DNA from 2 places in the Telluria sp. Soil_C_11 genome. Region 2 is predicted to be linked to the other one. Evidence: predicted binding sites of a transcription regulator. Region 2 holds the regulator's gene; the other holds the start of a gene.
The links. The regulator sigma-54, encoded in region 2, starts transcription at its own class of promoters, with help from an activator protein. The targets are predictions, from matches to a motif close to TGGCANGNAANCTGCTTT.
Positions count from the first base shown of each region.

Region 1: AC3A6M_RS06335 (ammonium transporter) is a predicted target of sigma-54. The motif match lies at 6,742-6,759, and genes of this name have one in related genera.

Region 1 is NZ_JBDGIN010000003.1:172,196-181,094, reverse strand. It holds gene AC3A6M_RS06360 (S8 family peptidase) at 1-1,134, opposite strand, end outside; gene AC3A6M_RS06355 (zf-HC2 domain-containing protein) at 1,131-1,784, opposite strand; gene AC3A6M_RS06350 (RNA polymerase sigma factor) at 1,781-2,350, opposite strand; gene AC3A6M_RS06345 (S53 family peptidase) at 2,528-4,102, shown strand; gene AC3A6M_RS06340 (Nramp family divalent metal transporter) at 4,187-5,476, shown strand; gene AC3A6M_RS06335 (ammonium transporter) at 5,489-6,694, opposite strand; gene AC3A6M_RS06330 (LysR substrate-binding domain-containing protein) at 6,875-7,813, opposite strand; gene AC3A6M_RS06325 (urate hydroxylase PuuD) at 7,950-8,899, shown strand, end outside.
Region 2 is NZ_JBDGIN010000006.1:206,703-215,601, reverse strand. It holds gene AC3A6M_RS12705 (GGDEF domain-containing protein) at 1-539, shown strand, start outside; gene AC3A6M_RS12700 (monovalent cation:proton antiporter family protein) at 531-2,513, opposite strand; gene AC3A6M_RS12695 (KpsF/GutQ family sugar-phosphate isomerase) at 2,725-3,747, shown strand; gene AC3A6M_RS12690 (KdsC family phosphatase) at 3,747-4,280, shown strand; gene lptC (LPS export ABC transporter periplasmic protein LptC) at 4,294-4,902, shown strand; gene lptA (lipopolysaccharide transport periplasmic protein LptA) at 4,931-5,509, shown strand; gene lptB (LPS export ABC transporter ATP-binding protein) at 5,506-6,294, shown strand; gene AC3A6M_RS12670 (RNA polymerase factor sigma-54) at 6,298-7,788, shown strand; gene hpf (ribosome hibernation-promoting factor, HPF/YfiA family) at 7,861-8,223, shown strand; gene AC3A6M_RS12660 (enoyl-CoA hydratase/isomerase family protein) at 8,322-8,899, shown strand, end outside.

The DNA.
Region 1 (8,899 bases), on a different contig from region 2:
CCGCACCAGGGCAGGCGGGGCACCCGGCCGCAGCTCGAGCACCAGCGCCGCCAGCCCGGCCACATGGGCGGCCGCGTACGACGATCCGGACACCAGGCCCCAGCGTCCGCCGGGCAGCGTGGCCGGCACGTCGGCGCCGGGAGCCAGCCAGGCTGCGGCCGGCAGCGGATGCCGGCTGCCCGTCGGGGCCACCGCGATCACGCCGCGCTGCGATGCGGGAAAGCCGCCGTCGGGCCGCCGCGGGTCGACCGCGGCGACGACGGCCACGTCGCGCGCCAGGGCCGCCTCGATCAGGGTCTGCAGCAGGCGGTCGGACGGCCCGCCCAGGCTCAGGTTGATGATCCGCGCACCGTTGACCAGCGCGAAATGCAAGGCCTTGCCCAGCGTAAAACTGTTGCACTGGGTTTCCTGGCGCGCGCTTTCCCAGCAGGCGCGCAGGGCCATCAGCTGGGCCTGCGGGGCGACGCCGGCGATGCCGATGCCGTTGCCGGCGCGCGCGGCGATGATGCCGGCCACCGCGGTGCCATGCGCTTCGGCGGCATCGGGCAGGGCGTCGACGAAGTTCTGGCGCAGCAGGATCTGCCCGGCCAGGTCCGGATGGGCGCCGTCGACGCCGCTGTCCACCACCGCCACCGTCACCTTGCGCCCGGTGCTGACGCGGTGCAACTCGGCCAGGTGCCAGGAGCGCGCGGCCGGCTGCACGGCATACAGCGGGTCGCCGCCGCGTGCCGCGCTCTCTTCCAGCCCGTGGTAGCGGTTGACCGGCTGGGCCCAAGCCACGCGCGGATCGCGGCCGAGGGCGTCCAGCACGCGCTCGAGCGGGGCGTTGCCCGGCTCTTCCATCACGAAGCAGTCGATGCCGATCGCCGGCATCGGCCAGTCGTCCACCACCTTGAGGCCATAGGCGTCCGCCAGTTCCCTGGCCTGGCGGCGGCGCGCGGCGCGGGTGCCGTCGTCGGCGTAGCCGCCGCCGTAGCTGCTGTCGGGCCGGAAGTGCTGGGGCGGCATGCGCAGCATCACCAGCAGCTGGCGCGAGGCCTGCGCATCGCTGTCCTGCACGCCGTTCTGCGCGCCGCCGGGCAGGGCGCAGCAGGCCAGGACCAGCGCCAGCAGGGCGGACAGCAGGCGTTTCAAGGCCGTTCTCCGGCGCCGAGCGGTTCGGCCAGCACGACGGCGGGCTCGGCGCGCAGCCTGCGCAAGGCGGCCGCCGGGTCGTCGCCGTTCAACAGATAGGCATCGGCATCGGTCGGGCCGCCTGCCATACGGGCACCGCTGGCGCGCACGATGCGGCGCAGCTCGCGCTCCGGCGTGTCCGGGCGGAACACGACCACGATGCCGGACTGCACCGCCGCCGTAGCGCCGAGCCCGCGATAGGCCGGCTCATCGCCCGGATCCGCGCCCGGACGCAGCAGCAGGACCGCCAGCACCGCGATCACGGCGGCTTGCGCGGCCACCGCGCGGCGCAGCCAGCTGCGGTCGTTGGCGGCGAGGCGCTCGCGCCAGCGCGCCGGGGCGGCGGCCGGCGCCGCCGATGGCGCTGGCGCCGCATCGAGGCGCGGCAGCATGCGCGCCCAGGCGCGCTCGGGGTCGCAGTCGGGCGCCGGGCCCGGGCCGGCGGCGCGCAGCGCCTGCAGCAGGTCGAGGTCGTCGCGGCAGCGCGTGCAGGCGCGCAGGTGCGCGCGCAGCCTGTCGCGCTCGCTAACGTCGAGGGTGCCGTTGGCCAGCCAGGGCAGGGATTCCTGGGCGGCCCGGTGCTCGGAGGAAAAGAGTTCGTCGGGGCTCATATCCGGCCCTCCAGTTGCCGTCCCAGCTGCGAGGCAAGACGGCGGCGCGCGTGGAACAGCCGGGTTTTGACTGTGTTGATTGGGCATTCCATGATGTCTGCGATCTCTGCGTAACTCATGTCGTGATAGAAGGTCAGCTGGAAGGCCGCGCGCTGCTCCAGCGGCAGCGCGGCCAGCGCGGTATCCAGCGCATGGCCGAGGCGCAGCTGCTCGAAGCGCCATTCCGGCTGGCAGTCCGCCGTGCTTTCGAGGCTGTCCGGGAAAGCGTCCAGCGGTTCGTCGAGTCCGTGCAGCGCCTTGCAGGCCTTGCGGAACGCGATCGCGAACACCCAGGTCGAGAGCTTGCAGCTGCCGTCGAAGGTCGCGGCGCGCTGCCACACGACCAGCATGGTGTCGTTGACGATCTCCTCGATCGTGGTCGCGCTGCGCGTCATGCGGTGCAGGAAGCGCGTCAGGCGTGGAAAGTAGGTGCGGTACAGGATTTCGAAGGCATGGCGGTCCCCGGCCGCAATCCGGCCAACCAGGTCCGCCTCGCTATCGGACCGTTTATCCGCCTGCTGGTCCACGCATTCGTTCTCCGCTGTTTTCGGTGAATACCCGGGCGCCGCATGAAGGTTCAATCGCATTGTTGCACGGAAGGGCGCGCGCCGCCCGGCTTGGCGCCGATCAAATACTTTGGGAAACAGACGCGCACACTGGCCGATGTTGCTTCAACTTAATGTCGTCACATCAAAGAGGTCAACATGGTCAAACTCTCCGGCAGCATCCCGGCCCCGATGGCCGGCGTCCAATCCCTCGGCCCGGTACCGGCCGACGAACGGTTCCAGATCACCATGGTGCTGCGGCGCCGCGCCGGCCTGCCGGAGCACGCGCTGCAGGCCGAGCGCGCGCGGCGCCGCTACCTGACGCGCGAAGAATACGCGGCCAGCTACGGCGCCAGCGAGGAAGACCTGGACGCGGTCGCCGACTTCGCGCGCAAGGCCGGCCTGGCCGTGGTCGAGCGCAGGCCGGCCGCGCGCAGCATCGTCCTGTCCGGCACCGCGGCCCAGGTCGGCGCCGCGTTCCAGACCACCATCGAACGGGTCGAGCATGCGTCCGGGATCTCGCGGCGCCGCACCGCCCCCGTGCACCTGCCGCCCGAGCTGGGCGGGATCGTCGAAGGCGTGTTCGGCATCGAGGACACGCCGATCGCCCGGCCGCACTACCGCCTGTCGACGCCGCCGATGCAGGCCGCCGGGGAGAGCGCCGCGGCGGCGGCCTTCACCCCGCCCGACATCGCCCGGCTGTACGATTTCCCGCAGGGCCTGGACGGCAGCGGCCAGTGCATCGCCATCATCGAACTGGGCGGCGGCTACCGCACGTCGGACCTGAACGCCTACTTCCGCAGCCTGGACCTGGCCACGCCGAAGGTGACCGCGGTGTCGGTGGACGGCGGCAAGAACAGTCCCTCGCTGCCGTGGAGCGCGGATGCGGAGGTCATGCTCGACATCGAGATCGCCGGCGCGGTGGCGCCGGGCGCCTCGATCGCGGTCTACTTCGCGCCGAACAGCGAACAGGGCTTCGTCGATGCGATCGCCGCCGCCGTCCACGACAGCGTCAACAAGCCGTCGGTGATCTCGGTCAGCTGGGGCGCGCCGGAGAGCGAGTGGTCGGAGCAGGGGCTGCAGGCGATGGACCAGGCGTTCCAGGCCGCCGCGGCGCTCGGCGTCACGGTATGCTGCGCCGCCGGCGACGCCGGCTCCGGCGACCAGAACCCGCAGAACGGTACGCCGGACGGCCTGGCGCATGCCGACTTCCCGGCCTCGAGCCCGTACGTGCTGGCCTGCGGCGGTACCCGCCTCACCGCCAGCGGCGGCAGCATCGCCAGCGAGACCGTGTGGAACGACGACCCGCACACCAGCGCCACCGGCGGCGGCGTCAGCGACGTGTTCGACCTGCCGGCCTGGCAGGACGCGGCGGGCGTGCCGCGGTCAAGCAACACGGGCGGGCGCATCGGACGCGGCCTGCCCGACGTGGCCGGCAATGCCTCGCCGGCGACCGGCTACCGGGTGCGGGTCGACTTCCTCACCTTCGTGGTCGGCGGCACCAGCGCGGTTTCGCCGCTGTGGGCGGGCCTGGTGGCGCGCTTCAACCAGCGCCTGGAGACGCCCGTCGGCTGGCTGAATCCGCAGCTGTACGGGCCGGTGGCCGGCAGCGGCGCGTTCCGCGACATCAGCTCCGGGAACAACGGCGCGTATGCGGCGGGAACGGGCTGGGATGCCTGCACCGGCTGGGGCGCGCCGGTCGGCAGCAGGCTGCTGGCGGCGCTCGGCGGCTGAAGCGCTCCTGCGCGTCGCGGCTTTACCCACAGTTGCGTGCGCAGGCGAACGGAGCAAGCCGTCGCCTGCGTCCATGATGGCGTCATGGACTTCAAGGACTCCGACAAGCCATCGCCGGAAGCCTCGGCCTGGCTGTCGAAGCTCGGCCCGGGCCTGATCACCGGTGCGGCGGACGATGACCCGAGCGGCATCGCCACTTACTCCCAGGCTGGCGCCCAGTTCGGCTTCAACCTGCTGTGGACGCTGCTGCTCACGTATCCGCTGATGGTGGCGATCCAGGTCATCAGCGCGCACATCGGCCGGGTCACCGGGCGCGGGCTGGCCACCAACCTGCAGCGCTTCGCGCCGCGCCAGCTGGTGTGGCTGATCGTCGGCCTGCTGCTCATCGCGAACGTCATCAACATCGCGGCCGACATCGCGGCGATGGGCGACGCGATGGTGCTGGTCGCTCCCGGCAAGGCCCATTACTACGCGGTGGCGTTCGGCGTGCTGTCGGTGCTGCTGCAGGTGTTCGTCCCTTACCAGCGCTACGTCAACATCCTGAAATGGCTGACGCTGGTGCTGCTGGCCTATGTCGCCACCGTGTTCGTGGTGCGGGTGCCGTGGCCCGAGGTGCTGCGCTCGCTGGTCTGGCCGCAGCCGCAGTGGCACAAGGAATACCTGACCACCATCGTCGCCGTGTTCGGCACGACCATCAGTCCCTACCTGTTCTTCTGGCAGGCCTCGCAGGAAGTGGAGGAGCTGCGCGCCGACGCCGACGCCCAACCGCTGCGGCGCGCGCCCGAGCAGGTCAAGGAGCAGTTCCGGCGTATCCGCTTCGACACCCTGGTCGGCATGGCGGTCTCGAACCTGGTGGCCTTCTTCATCATGCTGACCACCGCCGCGACCCTGCATGCGCACGGCGTCGACGACCTGCAGTCCTCGGCCCAGGCGGCGTCGGCGCTCAAGCCGATCGCCGGCGAAATGGCCTTCATGCTGTTTGCGGCGGGGATCGTCGGCACCGGCCTGCTGGCCATTCCGGTACTGGCCGGTTCGGCCGCCTACGCGATGGCCGGCACCTTCCACTGGAAGAGCAGCCTGGATGACAAGTTCTCGGCGGCGCGCAAGTTCTACGCCATCATCATCGTCGCGACCCTGGCCGGGATCGGCATCAACTTCGTGCCGCTCGACCCGATCAAGGCGCTGTACTGGAGCGCGGTACTGAACGGCGTGATCGCGGTGCCGGTCATGGTGATCATGATGGCGGTGGCGTCGAGCCCGAAGATCATGGGAACCCTGAAGATCTCCGGGCGGCTGCGCGCGCTGGGCTGGCTGTGCACCGCGGTGATGGCGGTCGCGGTGCTGGGGATGTTCGGCGCCTCGCTGGCCGGCTGACCGGGCGGCCGATCACTGGAAGGTGGTTTCGCGCTCCGGCGTGGCGCTGATGCGGTGGATCGACAGGTCGGCGCCGTCGAATTCCTGCTCGGCGTCGAGGCGCAGGCCGACGGTTGCCTTCAGCAGGCCGTAGACGATCCAGCTGCCCGCACCGGCGATGACGATGCCGAGCAGGGTGCCGAGCAGCTGCGAGGCGAGCGATACGCCGCCCAGGCCGCCCAGCGCGCGGCTGCCGAAGATGCCGGCCGCGATGCCGCCCCAGGCGCCGCACAGGCCGTGCAGCGGCCACACGCCCAGCACGTCGTCGATCTTCCAGCGGTTCTGCGCCAGCGTGAACAGCGCCACGAAGATGGCGCCGGCGATCGCGCCCGTCACCAGGGCGCCGAGCGGATGCATCAGGTCCGAACCGGCGCACACCGCCACCAGGCCGGCCAGCGGGCCGTTGTAGACGAAGCCCGGATCGTTGCGGCCCATGATGAAGGCGACCAGCGTGCCGCCGGTCAGCGCCATCAGGGAATTCACCGCCACCAGGCCGTTCATCTTGTCGAGCGTCTGCGCGCTCATCACGTTGAAGCCGAACCAGCCCACGGTCAGGACCCACGCGCCCAGCGCCAGGAAGGGGATGTTCGACGGCGGATGGGCGGAGATGCGGCCATCCCTGGTGTAGCGGCCGCGGCGCGCGCCCAGCAGCAGCACCGCCGGCAGCGCGGCCCAGCCGCCCACGGCGTGCACCACCACCGAACCGGCGAAGTCGTGGAACGGCGCGCCGAAGGTGAACTGCAGCCAGTCCTGGAAGCCGAAGCGATTGTTCCAGGCGATCCCTTCGAACAAAGGATAGACCAGGCCGACCAGCACGGCGGTGGCCGCCATCTGCGGATGGAACTTGGCGCGTTCGGCGATGCCGCCCGAGATGATCGCCGGGATCGCCGCGGCGAAGGTCAGCAGGAAGAAGAACTTCACGAGTTCGTAGCCGTTCTTCGCCACCAGCGTGCCGGTACTGCCGAAGAAGTTGACGCCATACGCGATCATGTAGCCGACGAAGAAGTACGCGATGGTCGAGACGGCGAAGTCGATCAGGATCTTGACCAGGGCGTTGACCTGGTTTTTCCGGCGCACCGTTCCCAGTTCCAGAAAGGCGAAACCGGCGTGCATCGCCAGGATCATGATCCCGCCGAGCAGGATGAAGAGTGCGTCGGCCCCGGTTTTATAGGCATCCATGCGTGTCTGTTCCCAAAAAGTGCAAAGGTTTGCTAATGCACTTCTTGATAGCAATAAGCGTTCCAATTTGGGGCGCGCTATGCATCGTCTTTACGCGGGGCCGACGGATTGCCCCGTTTTCGAGCAACAGCACCGGAATGGTGCGTTCGTGCGCCAAAATGAACGGCGCGGGTTCGGCGTTCAGGCCTTGACCAGCGCCTTCGCCGCCGTCGTCACCTGGTCGCGCAGCCACTTGTGCTCGGGCGACTGGTGCACGCGCTGGTGCCAGAGTTGATAGAAACGCATCGGTGGAAACTTGATCGGCACCGTGAAACTCTTCAGCGGCAGCGTCTTTTCGTAGAAGCGGATGAACTGGCGGCCGGTGGTCAGCACCAGGTCGGTCTGGGTCAGCATGTAGGGGATCAGGCCGAAGTAGGGCGACTCGACCGCCACCTTGCGCTGCATTCCCGCGCGCTCGAGGAAGGCATCGATCACGCCGTGGTAGCCGGGCAGCGTCGGCGAGGGCGCCACGTGCGGCAGGCCGAGGTAGTCCGCGAGCGTCATCGCGTCGCTGGCCGTGCGGCGCGCGTAGGCGCTGTCGGCGCGCATGGTGCAGATGATCGGGTCTTCGAACAGCTTCGAGATGTGCAGGTGCGCGGGCGGTTCGTCCCAGTTGGCGATCACCAGGTCCATCTCGCCGTCCGACAGCATGCGCAGGTAGTCCGTGCCCGGCCCCAGGTGGTGGATGGCCACCTTGCTGTTGGGCGCGCCGCGGCGGATGCTGGCGACCACGTTCGGCAGGAACTGGGTGTCGAGGTAGTCGGGCGCGGCGATGTGGAAGGTGCGCGCGGCCTGCTCGGGCACGAAGGGCGTCTTCCTGACGAACAGGTTCTCGGTCTCGTCCAGGATGCGCCGGGCGGGTTCGAGCAGGCTCTCGCCGTGCTGGGTCGGCACCATGCCGCGCGCGCCGCGCACCAGCAGCGGATCGCCGGTCAGTTCGCGGAGTTTACGCAGCGAGGCCGAGATCGAGGGCTGGGGCTGGTTCAGCTTGAGCGCCACGCGCGAGACGTTCTTTTCCTGCAGCAGCAGGTAGAGGATGCGGATCAGGTGCAGGTCGAGGTGCTGGGGCAGGCTGGACATCGGAAGCTCGGGAAAAAACGCGTATATGCGCTCGCTTATGTCGAATATACGGTATTTTTCATATTGAATAAATGGAAACCGGTTTATCTTTGCTCATTGCGCACTTCAGATGCTTCCGATCACGATAAGGATGTTCATGGACTACCTGCTTCCGTATGCCCTCGAATGGATGAATATGCTGGTGCGCTGGCTGCACGTCATCACCGGCATCGCCTGGATCGGCGCCTCCTTTTATTTCGTCTGGCTCGATAACTCCCTGAGGCCGCCGGCGCCCGGCAGCGAACTGGCGAACAAGGGCGTGGCCGGCGAACTGTGGGCCGTGCATGGCGGCGGCTTCTACAACCCGCAGAAATACCTGGTGGCGCCGGCCGAGCTGCCGAAGGAGTTGCACTGGTTCAAATGGGAAGCGTATTCGACCTGGCTGTCGGGTTTCGCCCTGTTGACCATCGTGTATTACTTCAATGCCCAGGCCATGATGGTCGACCGCGGCGTGGCCGCGCTCTCGAGCTGGCAGGCGGTCGGCATCGGCCTGGGCAGCCTGGTGGCGGGCTGGATCGTCTACGACCTGCTGTGCCGCTCGAAGCTGGGCAAGCACGACCTGGCCTTCGGCGCCGTGATCTTCGCTTTTCTTTCCGGGGCGGCCTGGGTGCTGACCCATACCCTGGGCGGGCGCGCGGCCTACATCCACGTCGGCGCGATGATCGGCACCATCATGGTCGCCAACGTGGCGATGGTGATCATTCCCGGCCAGCGCAGGATGGTGAATGCGATGATCGCCGGCCAGACGCCCGACCCCGTCTACGGCATCCGCGGCAAGCAGCGCAGCGTGCACAACAACTACTTCACGCTGCCGGTGCTGTTCATCATGATCAGCAACCACTTCGCCATGACCTGGCGCCACGCGCATGCCTGGGCGGTGCTGGCCGCGATCATGCTGGCCGGCGTCTTCATCCGCCACTTCTTCAACCTGCGCCACAAGGGCCGCGTCGAATGGCGCTATCCGGCCGTGGGCGTGCTGTTGCTGCTGGCGGTGGCGGTGGCGATCGCGCCGGCGCCGCCGGCCGCCGCTCCGGCTGCGAACGCCAA
Region 2 (8,899 bases):
TCAGCAACGAGATGCTGAAGTACATCGGCCTGACCGATGCGCTGACCGGCGTCTACAACCGGCGCTACATGGACCGCCGCCTGGCCGAGGAGATCGCCCGCGCCCGCCGCCAGTCCTACGGCCTGTCCTGCCTGTACATCGACGTCGATCACTTCAAGCAGGTCAACGACAGCCACGGCCACCAGGCCGGCGACGACGTGCTGCGCGAAGTGGCGGCCCGCATCAAGGCCGAGCTGCGCATGTCGGACGCGCTGGGGCGTTTCGGCGGCGAGGAATTCGTGGCGCTGCTGATCGACGCCGACCTGGAGAGCGCCAGCCTGGTCGCGCAGCGCATCCGCGCCAGCGTGGCAGGCCAGTCCTTCCTGCTGGGAGACGGGCAGGGACTGGAGGTGACGGTCTCGGTCGGGGTGGCGGCGCTCGACGGCGTCGACCGCGAGCAGGCGGTCGAGGAAGTGGCGCACGAACTGGTGGCGCGGGCCGACCAGGCCCTTTATCGGGCAAAGGAAAACGGCCGCAACCAGGTGGTCGCGTTACCGTAACAGGCGCCCCTCGGCCCGCGTCACCGCCGTCCCGGTCCCGCGCAGCACCACCACGTCGCCGGCGCGCAGCTCGGTGTCCTGTTCCGGCTCGATGCGCTGGTTGCCGCGCCGGACCGCGGTCACCTCGGCGCCGACGTCGTCCAGCTCCAGCTCGCCGATGCAGCGTCCGACCGCGCCGGCGTCTTCGTTCAGCACCACCGAATGCAGGCGCACGTAGCTGTGTTCCGGGTCTTCCCTGACGTCGCCGGCGCCGTGGAAGAAGCCGCGCAGCGTGGCGTAGCGCTCGTCGCGCGCGGCCTGCACGCGGTGCACCACGCGCCGCAGCGGCACCCCCATCACCACCAGCGCGTGCGAAGCCAGCATCAGGCTCGATTCCAGCGCTTCCGGCACCACTTCGGTGGCGCCGGCCTTTTTCAGGACATCGAGTTCGGTGTCGTCGTGGGCGCGCACGATCACCGGCAGCTCCGGCGCCAGCTCGTGCACCAGGTGCAGCACCTTGAGCGCCAGGCGCGTGTCGGCGAAGGTGATCACCAGCGCGCTGGCGCGGTTGATGCCGGCCGCGATCAGGGCTTCCCTGCGCGCGCAGTCGCCGTAGGAGACGTTGGCGCCGGCCGCGCGCGCCTCCTGGACCCGCTCGGGGTCGAGGTCGAGCGCGTACCAGGGCAGCTTTTCTTCCGACAAAAGGATCGCCAGGCTCTGCCCGCTGCGCCCGAAGCCGGCGATGATCACGTGCTTCTGCGCGGCCATCGTGCGGCTCGCGAGCTGGGTCAGTTGCAGCGACTGCAGCATCCATTCGTTGGAAGCCATCTTCATCACGATCTTGTCGCTGTTGGCGATCACGAAGGGCGCGAGCAGCATCGACAGCACCATCGAGGCCAGCACCAGCTGGATCAGGAAGGGGTCGATCAGCTTCGAGCCGGAGGCCAGGTTCAGCAGCACGAAGCCGAATTCGCCGGCCTGGGCCAGCGCCAGGCCGGTGCGCATGGCCACGCCGTCGGACGAGCCGAAGGCCTTCGCCAGCGCGGCGATCAGGGCGAACTTGAGCAGCACCGGCCCCACCAGCAGGAGCAGCACGATCCACCAGTGGCGCGCCACCAGCTCCAGGTTGAGCAGCATGCCGATGCTGATGAAGAACAGGCCGAGCAGCACGTCGCGGAAGGGCTTGATGTCCTCTTCCACCTGGTGCTTGTACTGGGTCTCGGAGATCAGCATGCCGGCCACGAAGGCGCCCAGGGCCATGGAAAGGCCGGCGCGCTCGGTGATCCAGGCCGCGCCCAGCGTCACCAGCAGCAGGTTGAGCATGAACAGCTCCTGCGAGCGGCGCTTGGCGACGATGGTGAACCACTTGCGCATCAGCTTCTGGCCGAAGAACAGCAGCAGCGCCAGCACGGCGGCGGCCTTCACCGCGGCCCAGGCCAGGTTCATCGCCAGTTCCTCGGGCGGCCGCGCCAGCGACGGAATCAGGATCAGCAGCGGCACCACCGCCAGGTCCTGGAACAACAGGATCCCGATGATGCGCCGTCCGTGCTCGCTCTCGAGTTCGAGGCGTTCGGTGAGCAGCTTGGAGACGATCGCGGTGGAGGACATCGCCAGCGCGCCGCCCAGCGCCAGCGCGGCCTGCCAGCCGATGTTGAAGGGCGCCGGCAGGCGCGGCGTGAGCAGCGCGGTCAGCACCGTGATCAGGATCGTCAGCGCCACCTGGGCCAGTCCGAGCCCGAACACGATGCGCCGCATCGCCTTGAGCTGGGCCAGCGAGAATTCGAGGCCGATCGAGAACATCAGGAACACCACGCCGAATTCGGCCAGCGCGTGGGTGGTGGGGCCGTTGTCGGCCAGCTGCAGGGCATGCGGGCCGATCAGCACGCCGACGGCCAGGTAACCCAGCATCGGGGGCAGGTGGAGCATCCGGAACGCGACCACGCCGAGGACAGCGCTGCCCAGCAGTAAAAGGGTTAGTTCAAGGCCGGAAGTCATTCGCGAATGTCGTTTTTATCCCGTAAATATGTCGAAACCTCATGAAACCTGCTGCGCGTTGCATTTTTGGTCTGCGATGCTCGCTGTACTCTTCGTACAGCTGCGCGTCTCGACCAAAACTGCTGCCGCTCGCGACGGTTTCCTGAGGTTCCTGTGCACTCTGTTACCACTGGCAAGTTTTTTGCTTTCGCAATTCGGCTATACTTCCACCATGAGTGTAACCCATGAAAAAATAATGCTGACAAGTTTTAACGAGACCCAGGCGACGCGCGCACTGGAGCTGGCCCGCCAGACCCTGGACATCGAGGGTGAAGCGATCCGCAAGCTGACCGCACGCCTCGGCCAGGACGACAGCCTGCCGCGCGCCGTGGCGCTGATGATGGCCTGCAAGGGCCGCGTGGTCGTGTCGGGGATCGGCAAATCGGGTCACATCGGCCGCAAGATCGCCGCCACCCTGGCCTCGACCGGCACCCCGGCCCTGTTCCTGCACCCGGCCGAAGCCGCGCACGGCGACCTCGGCATGGTGACCCCGCAGGACGTGCTGGTCGCGATCTCGTATTCCGGCGAAAGCGCCGAGCTGGCGGTCGTCATCCCGGCCGTCAAGCGCATGGGCGTGCCCGTGATCGCCATGACCGGCAAGCCGGGTTCGCGCCTGGCGCAGGTGTCCGATGTGCACCTCGACGTCTCGGTCGAGAAGGAAGCCTGCCCGCTGAACCTGGCCCCGACCGCCTCCACCACCGTGACCCTGGCGCTGGGCGACGCGATCGCCGTGGCGCTGCTGGAGCTGCGCGGCTTCAGGTCGGAAGACTTCGCCCTGTCGCACCCGGGCGGCGCCCTCGGCCGCCGCCTGCTGACCCACGTGCGCGACGTGATGCGCAGCGGCGACGCGGTGCCGAAGGTGGCGCTGGACGCGCCGCTCAGCGACGCCCTGCTGGAAATCTCGCAGAAGGGCATGGGCATGACCGCCATCGTCGACGAGGCCGGCCGCCCGGTCGGCATGTTCACCGACGGCGACCTGCGCCGCATGATCGAGAAGGTCCAGGACTTCAGCAAGGTGGTGATCCGCGACGTCATGCACGCCAATCCGCACCGTATCCATCCGGAGCAGCTGGCGGTCGACGCCGTCGCCGTGATGGAAGAATTCCGCATCAACCAGATGCTGGTGACCGATGCCGACGACGTGCTGGTCGGCGCCCTGCACATCCACGACCTGACCCGCGCCAAGGTGATCTGATGGTGACCCAGCTGGAACATGTACAGCGCGCGGCGCGCGTGAAAGTCATGATCTTCGACGTCGACGGCGTCCTCACCGACGGCAGCCTGACCTACGGCCCGGACGGCGAAGTCACCAAGACCTTCTATGTGCTGGACGGCCTCGGCATCCAGCTGCTGAACCGCACCGGCGTGCAGACCGCCATCATCAGCGCGCGCAATTCGCCGATCGTGGTGAAACGCGCGGCGGACCTCGGGATCACCCACGTGTTCCAGGGCCAGCACGACAAGCGCCTCGCGTTCGCCGAGCTGCTCGAAAAGACCGGCGTGACGGCCGAGCAGTGCGGCTACATCGGCGACGACGTGATCGACCTGCCGCTGTTCACCCGCGTCGGCTTTGCCGTCACGGTGCCGAGCGGGCATCCGGAAGTGCAGTACCGCGCCCACTACGTCACCAAGAACCCGGGCGGACGCGGCGCCGTGCGCGAAGTCTGCGACATGGTGATGCGCGCCCAGGGCACCTACGAACAGGCACTGGCTCCGTATTTTGGATAATCCATCGCAAGCCATGGCGACGACCTCCTACGTCAACAAGCGCACCGCGCACCGCTGGCGCCTGCTGGCCCTGATGCTGGTGGGCGTGTTCTTCGCCTTCGGCAGCTTCTGGCTGCTGCAGGTGATGCGCGGCGACGCGCAGGGGCCGAACGTCAACGTGGGCAACGATCCGGACTACATCATCGACAACTTCAGCTTCGTGCGCATGTCGGAAACCGGCCAGCCGCGCTACGTGATCTCGGGCGAGCGCCTGACCCACCGCCCGGCCGACAACACCTCGGTGATCGACAAGCCGGTCGTGCAGAGCATGAGCACCGACCATCCGCACATGACCATGACGGCCAACACCGCCCACGTCAACCAGGACCAGAACCAGATCGACCTGGCCGGCAACGTCGACATCTCGCGGCCGGGCAGCGCGACCTCGCAGCCGCTGCGCATCCGCACCGAAGCGCTGACCGTGCTGCCGGACGAGGAGATCTCGAAGACCGACAGGCCGATCGAGATGAAGCTCGGGGCCGCCTCCGTGACCGGGGTCGGCATGGTCGCCAACAACGCCACGCAACAGCTGACGCTGGGCGGGCGCGGCCGGATCATCTATCCGCCGCGTGCCGCACGCTGACAGGACAACCTGAAAGGATTCGCATCCAATGAAAAAAATATTCGCTGTCGCCGCGCTCTTGCTGGCAAGCCTGACCGCTACGGCCGAGCGGGCGGATTCCCTCAAGCAGGCCCAGATCGATTTCGACGACGGCCATATCGATGAAGCGACCCAGACCCGTATCCTGACCGGCAACGTGGTGCTGACGCGCGGCACCCTGCTGATCAAGTCGGACAAGGCCGTGCTGAAGGAAACGCCGGAGGGCTACATGCTGCTGACGCTGACGGCCGCGCCGGGCAAGACCGCGAGCTTCCGCCAGAAGCGCGACGGCGGCCCCGACCTGTGGACCGAGGGCCAGGCCCAGCGCATCGAGTACGACGAGCGCACCGAGGTGGTCAAGCTGTTCTCGAACGCCGTGGTCAAGCAGCTCGAAGGCAAGCGCATGACGAGCGAGGTGAACGGTCCCTTCATCTCCTACGACAACCGCACCGAGCAGGCGAACGTGCACAACGACGCCAGCGGCGAGAGCAAGCCGGGCGGCGGACGCAGCACCATCATCATCGCGCCGCGCCGCAGTGCGCCCGCTCAGGCGCCGGCAGCGCAGCCGGCAGGAGCAGCCAAGCAATGATCGATGTCCACGCAGACGCAGACGCAGACGCCGCCGCCCACGCTGGCGGCAGCACCCTGGTCGTCAAGGGACTGCAGAAGAGCTACGGCAAGCGCCTGGTGGTGCGCGACGTCTCGCTGCAGGTCGCCTGCGGCGAGGTGGTCGGCCTGCTCGGTCCGAACGGCGCCGGCAAGACCACCTCGTTCTACATGATCGTCGGCCTGGTGCCGGCCGACGCCGGTTCCATCGTGATCAACGGCACCGACATCACGAGCCTGCCGATCCACCGCCGCGCCATGCTCGGCCTGTCCTACCTGCCGCAGGAAGCCTCGGTGTTCCGCAAGCTGACGGTGGAGGAGAACATCCGCGCCGTGCTGGAACTGCAGCGCGAGAACGGCAAGCCGCTGGGCAAGGCGCGCATCGAGGAACGCCTCGACGAGCTGCTGGCCGAACTGCAGATCGAGAAGCTGCGCGAGAACCCGGCGCTGTCGCTGTCGGGCGGCGAGCGGCGCCGCGTCGAGATCGCGCGCGCGCTGGCGACCGATCCGCGCTTCGTGCTGCTGGACGAGCCGTTCGCCGGCGTGGATCCGATCGCGGTAATCGAGATCCAACGCATCGTGCGCTTCCTGAAGGAGCGCGGCATCGGCGTGCTGATCACCGACCATAACGTACGCGAGACGCTCGGCATCTGCGACCGCGCCTACATCATCAACCAGGGCGCGGTACTGGCATCCGGTCGTCCCGACGATATCATCGCCAACGAATCGGTCCGCCGCGTCTACCTGGGTGAACACTTCCGGATGTAGTCCATGAAACAGACGCTGCAACTCAAGACATCACAGCACCTTGCGCTGACGCCGCAACTCCAGCAGTCGATCCGGCTGCTGCAGCTGTCCACTCTCGAGCTGCACCAGGAGATCGAACAGGTCCTGAGCGACAACCCGCTGCTCGAACGCCTCGACGATCCGCTCGACCGCTCCGTGCGCCTGCTGGCCGACGGCGCGATCAACAATGGCGCGTCGACCTCGACCACGCCCGATGCGCCGCCCGCGTCCGGCCAGGGCGAGGAGGGCGGTGGCGGCGCCGAAGCCGAGGGCAGCCAGGAAGGCAACGACGCCGGCGACAGCGGCGGCGGCGAGCAGGAGATGGACTGGGGCGAACCGGGCCGCTCCGGCAGCGGCGGCGAGGAAGAAGACGGCCGCCCGCAGCTGGAAGCCAGCCCCGTCTCGCTGCGCGAACACCTGATGGAACAGGTGCGCCTGACCTGCATCTCGCCGCGTGACTGCGCACTGGTCGAGATCGTCGTCGACACCCTCGACGACAATGGCTACCTCGAGGAATCGCTGGACGAACTGCACGCGCGCCTGCCGCCCGAACTGGAGATCGAGTTCGAGGAACTGCGCACCGCGCTGGCGCTGGTGCAGAGCATGGACCCGCCCGGCGTGGGCGCGCGCAGCGCCGCCGAATGCCTGGCGCTGCAGATCCGCCGCATGCCCGGCGTGCCGATGGTGACGCGGCGCATGGCGCTGACCATCGTCGAACGCTACCTGACCTGGTTCGCGCAGCGCGAATTCAACAAGCTGAAGAAGGCCCTCGATTGCGACGACGAGGACCTGCGCGAAGCCCAGGCCGTGATCCGCCAGTGCAACCCGCATCCGGGCGCGGCCTTCGCTGCCGACGTCTCCGACTTCGTGGTGCCGGACGTGATCGTGCGCCGCGCGAAGGATGGCTGGAGCGTGCAACTGAATCCGGACGTGATGCCGCGCCTGCGCGTGAACAGCCTGTACGCCGCCCTGATGAAGCAGGGGAAATCGGAGTCGCAGCTGGCCGCGCAGCTGCAGGAAGCGAAGTGGCTCATCAAGAACATGCGCCAGCGTTTCGACACGATCCTGCGTGTCGCCCAGGCTATTGTCGAGCGGCAGCGCAACTTTTTCTCCCATGGCGCGGTTGCCATGCGGCCCCTTGTTTTACGTGAGATAGCTGATACACTAGGTCTACACGAGAGCACAATTTCTCGCGTCACAACTCAGAAATACATGCTGACGCCGCACGGCATGTTTGAGCTGAAGTACTTTTTCGGGAGTCACGTCGCGACCGAGGCAGGGGGAGAGGCCTCCTCGACCGCGATCCGGGCTCTCATCGTACAACTCACAGGAGCAGAAGACCCCAAGAACCCTTTATCCGATAGCAAGATCGCGGAGATGCTGGGGGAACAGGGAATGGTTATCGCACGCCGCACGGTCGCGAAATACCGTGAGGCGCTGAAGATCCCGCCCGTCAGCCTTCGCAAATCCCTGTAGCAAGCTCTTGCAACAACGCTGCCCGAAGCGCGATGTGCGCATGACAGGCGGCGCATCTTCAAAGGAGTGTGTATGAATCTCACTATCAGCGGACATCATCTCGATGTAACCCCAGCAATCCGAGAATACGTACAGAACAAGCTCGAACGCATCACCCGCCATTTCGATCAAGTGATCGACTCCCACGTCATCCTCTGCATAGACAATCTCACCGAGAAAGAAAAACGCCAGAAGGCCGAGATCAACTTGCGCGTTGCCGGGAAGATCGTTCACGTCGCGAGCGCCGCGCATGACCTGTACGCCGCGATCGACATGCTGATGGACCGACTCGACAGGCAAGTCCAGAAGTACAAGCAGATGCTGCAGGATCACAGTAACACTCCGCTGAAACGCATGGCCAACGAAGGGGGAGAAGAAGCTGCCGCCGCAGCGTGACGATTCCGCCGGCACAGCACAGGTAGGCAAAGGGCGCATTGGCGCCCTTTTCGTTTTTTGCGCGCTAGAATGCCGTTTTCCTTTTCAAACAATAAAACATGAGCGAATACGTGCAGACCCGGGTGGCGAACGGCACCGGCAACATTACCCTGGACCGTCCCAAGGCCCTGAACTCGCTGTCGCTGGAGATGGTGCGCGCCCTCACCGAGGCCCTGCTGGCCTGGCGCGACGATGCGGGCGTCGACGCCGTCGTTGTCAAGAGCACCAGCGACAAGGCCCTGTGCGCGGGCGGCGACATCCGCTTTTTCCACCAGGCCGGGCATGCCACGCCCACGGGCGGCAGTGCCTTGCTGGAAGACTTCTTTACCGAAGAATACGCACTGAACCACCTGATCCATTTCTATCCGAAGCCCTACATCTCCTTGATGGATGGCGTCGTGATGGGCGGCGGCATGGGCATCGCCCAGGGCGGCCCGGGCAGCGGCCTGCGCATCGTGACCGAGCGCACGAAGATGGCCATGCCCGAGGTGAACATCGGCCTGTTCCCGGACGTCGGCGGCAGCCACTTCCTGTCGCACGCGCCGGGCGCGCTCGGCATGTACCTGGGCCTGACCGGCCTCACCATCGGCGCCGCCGATGCGCTGTATGTCGGCCTGGCCGATGTGTTCGTCCCCGC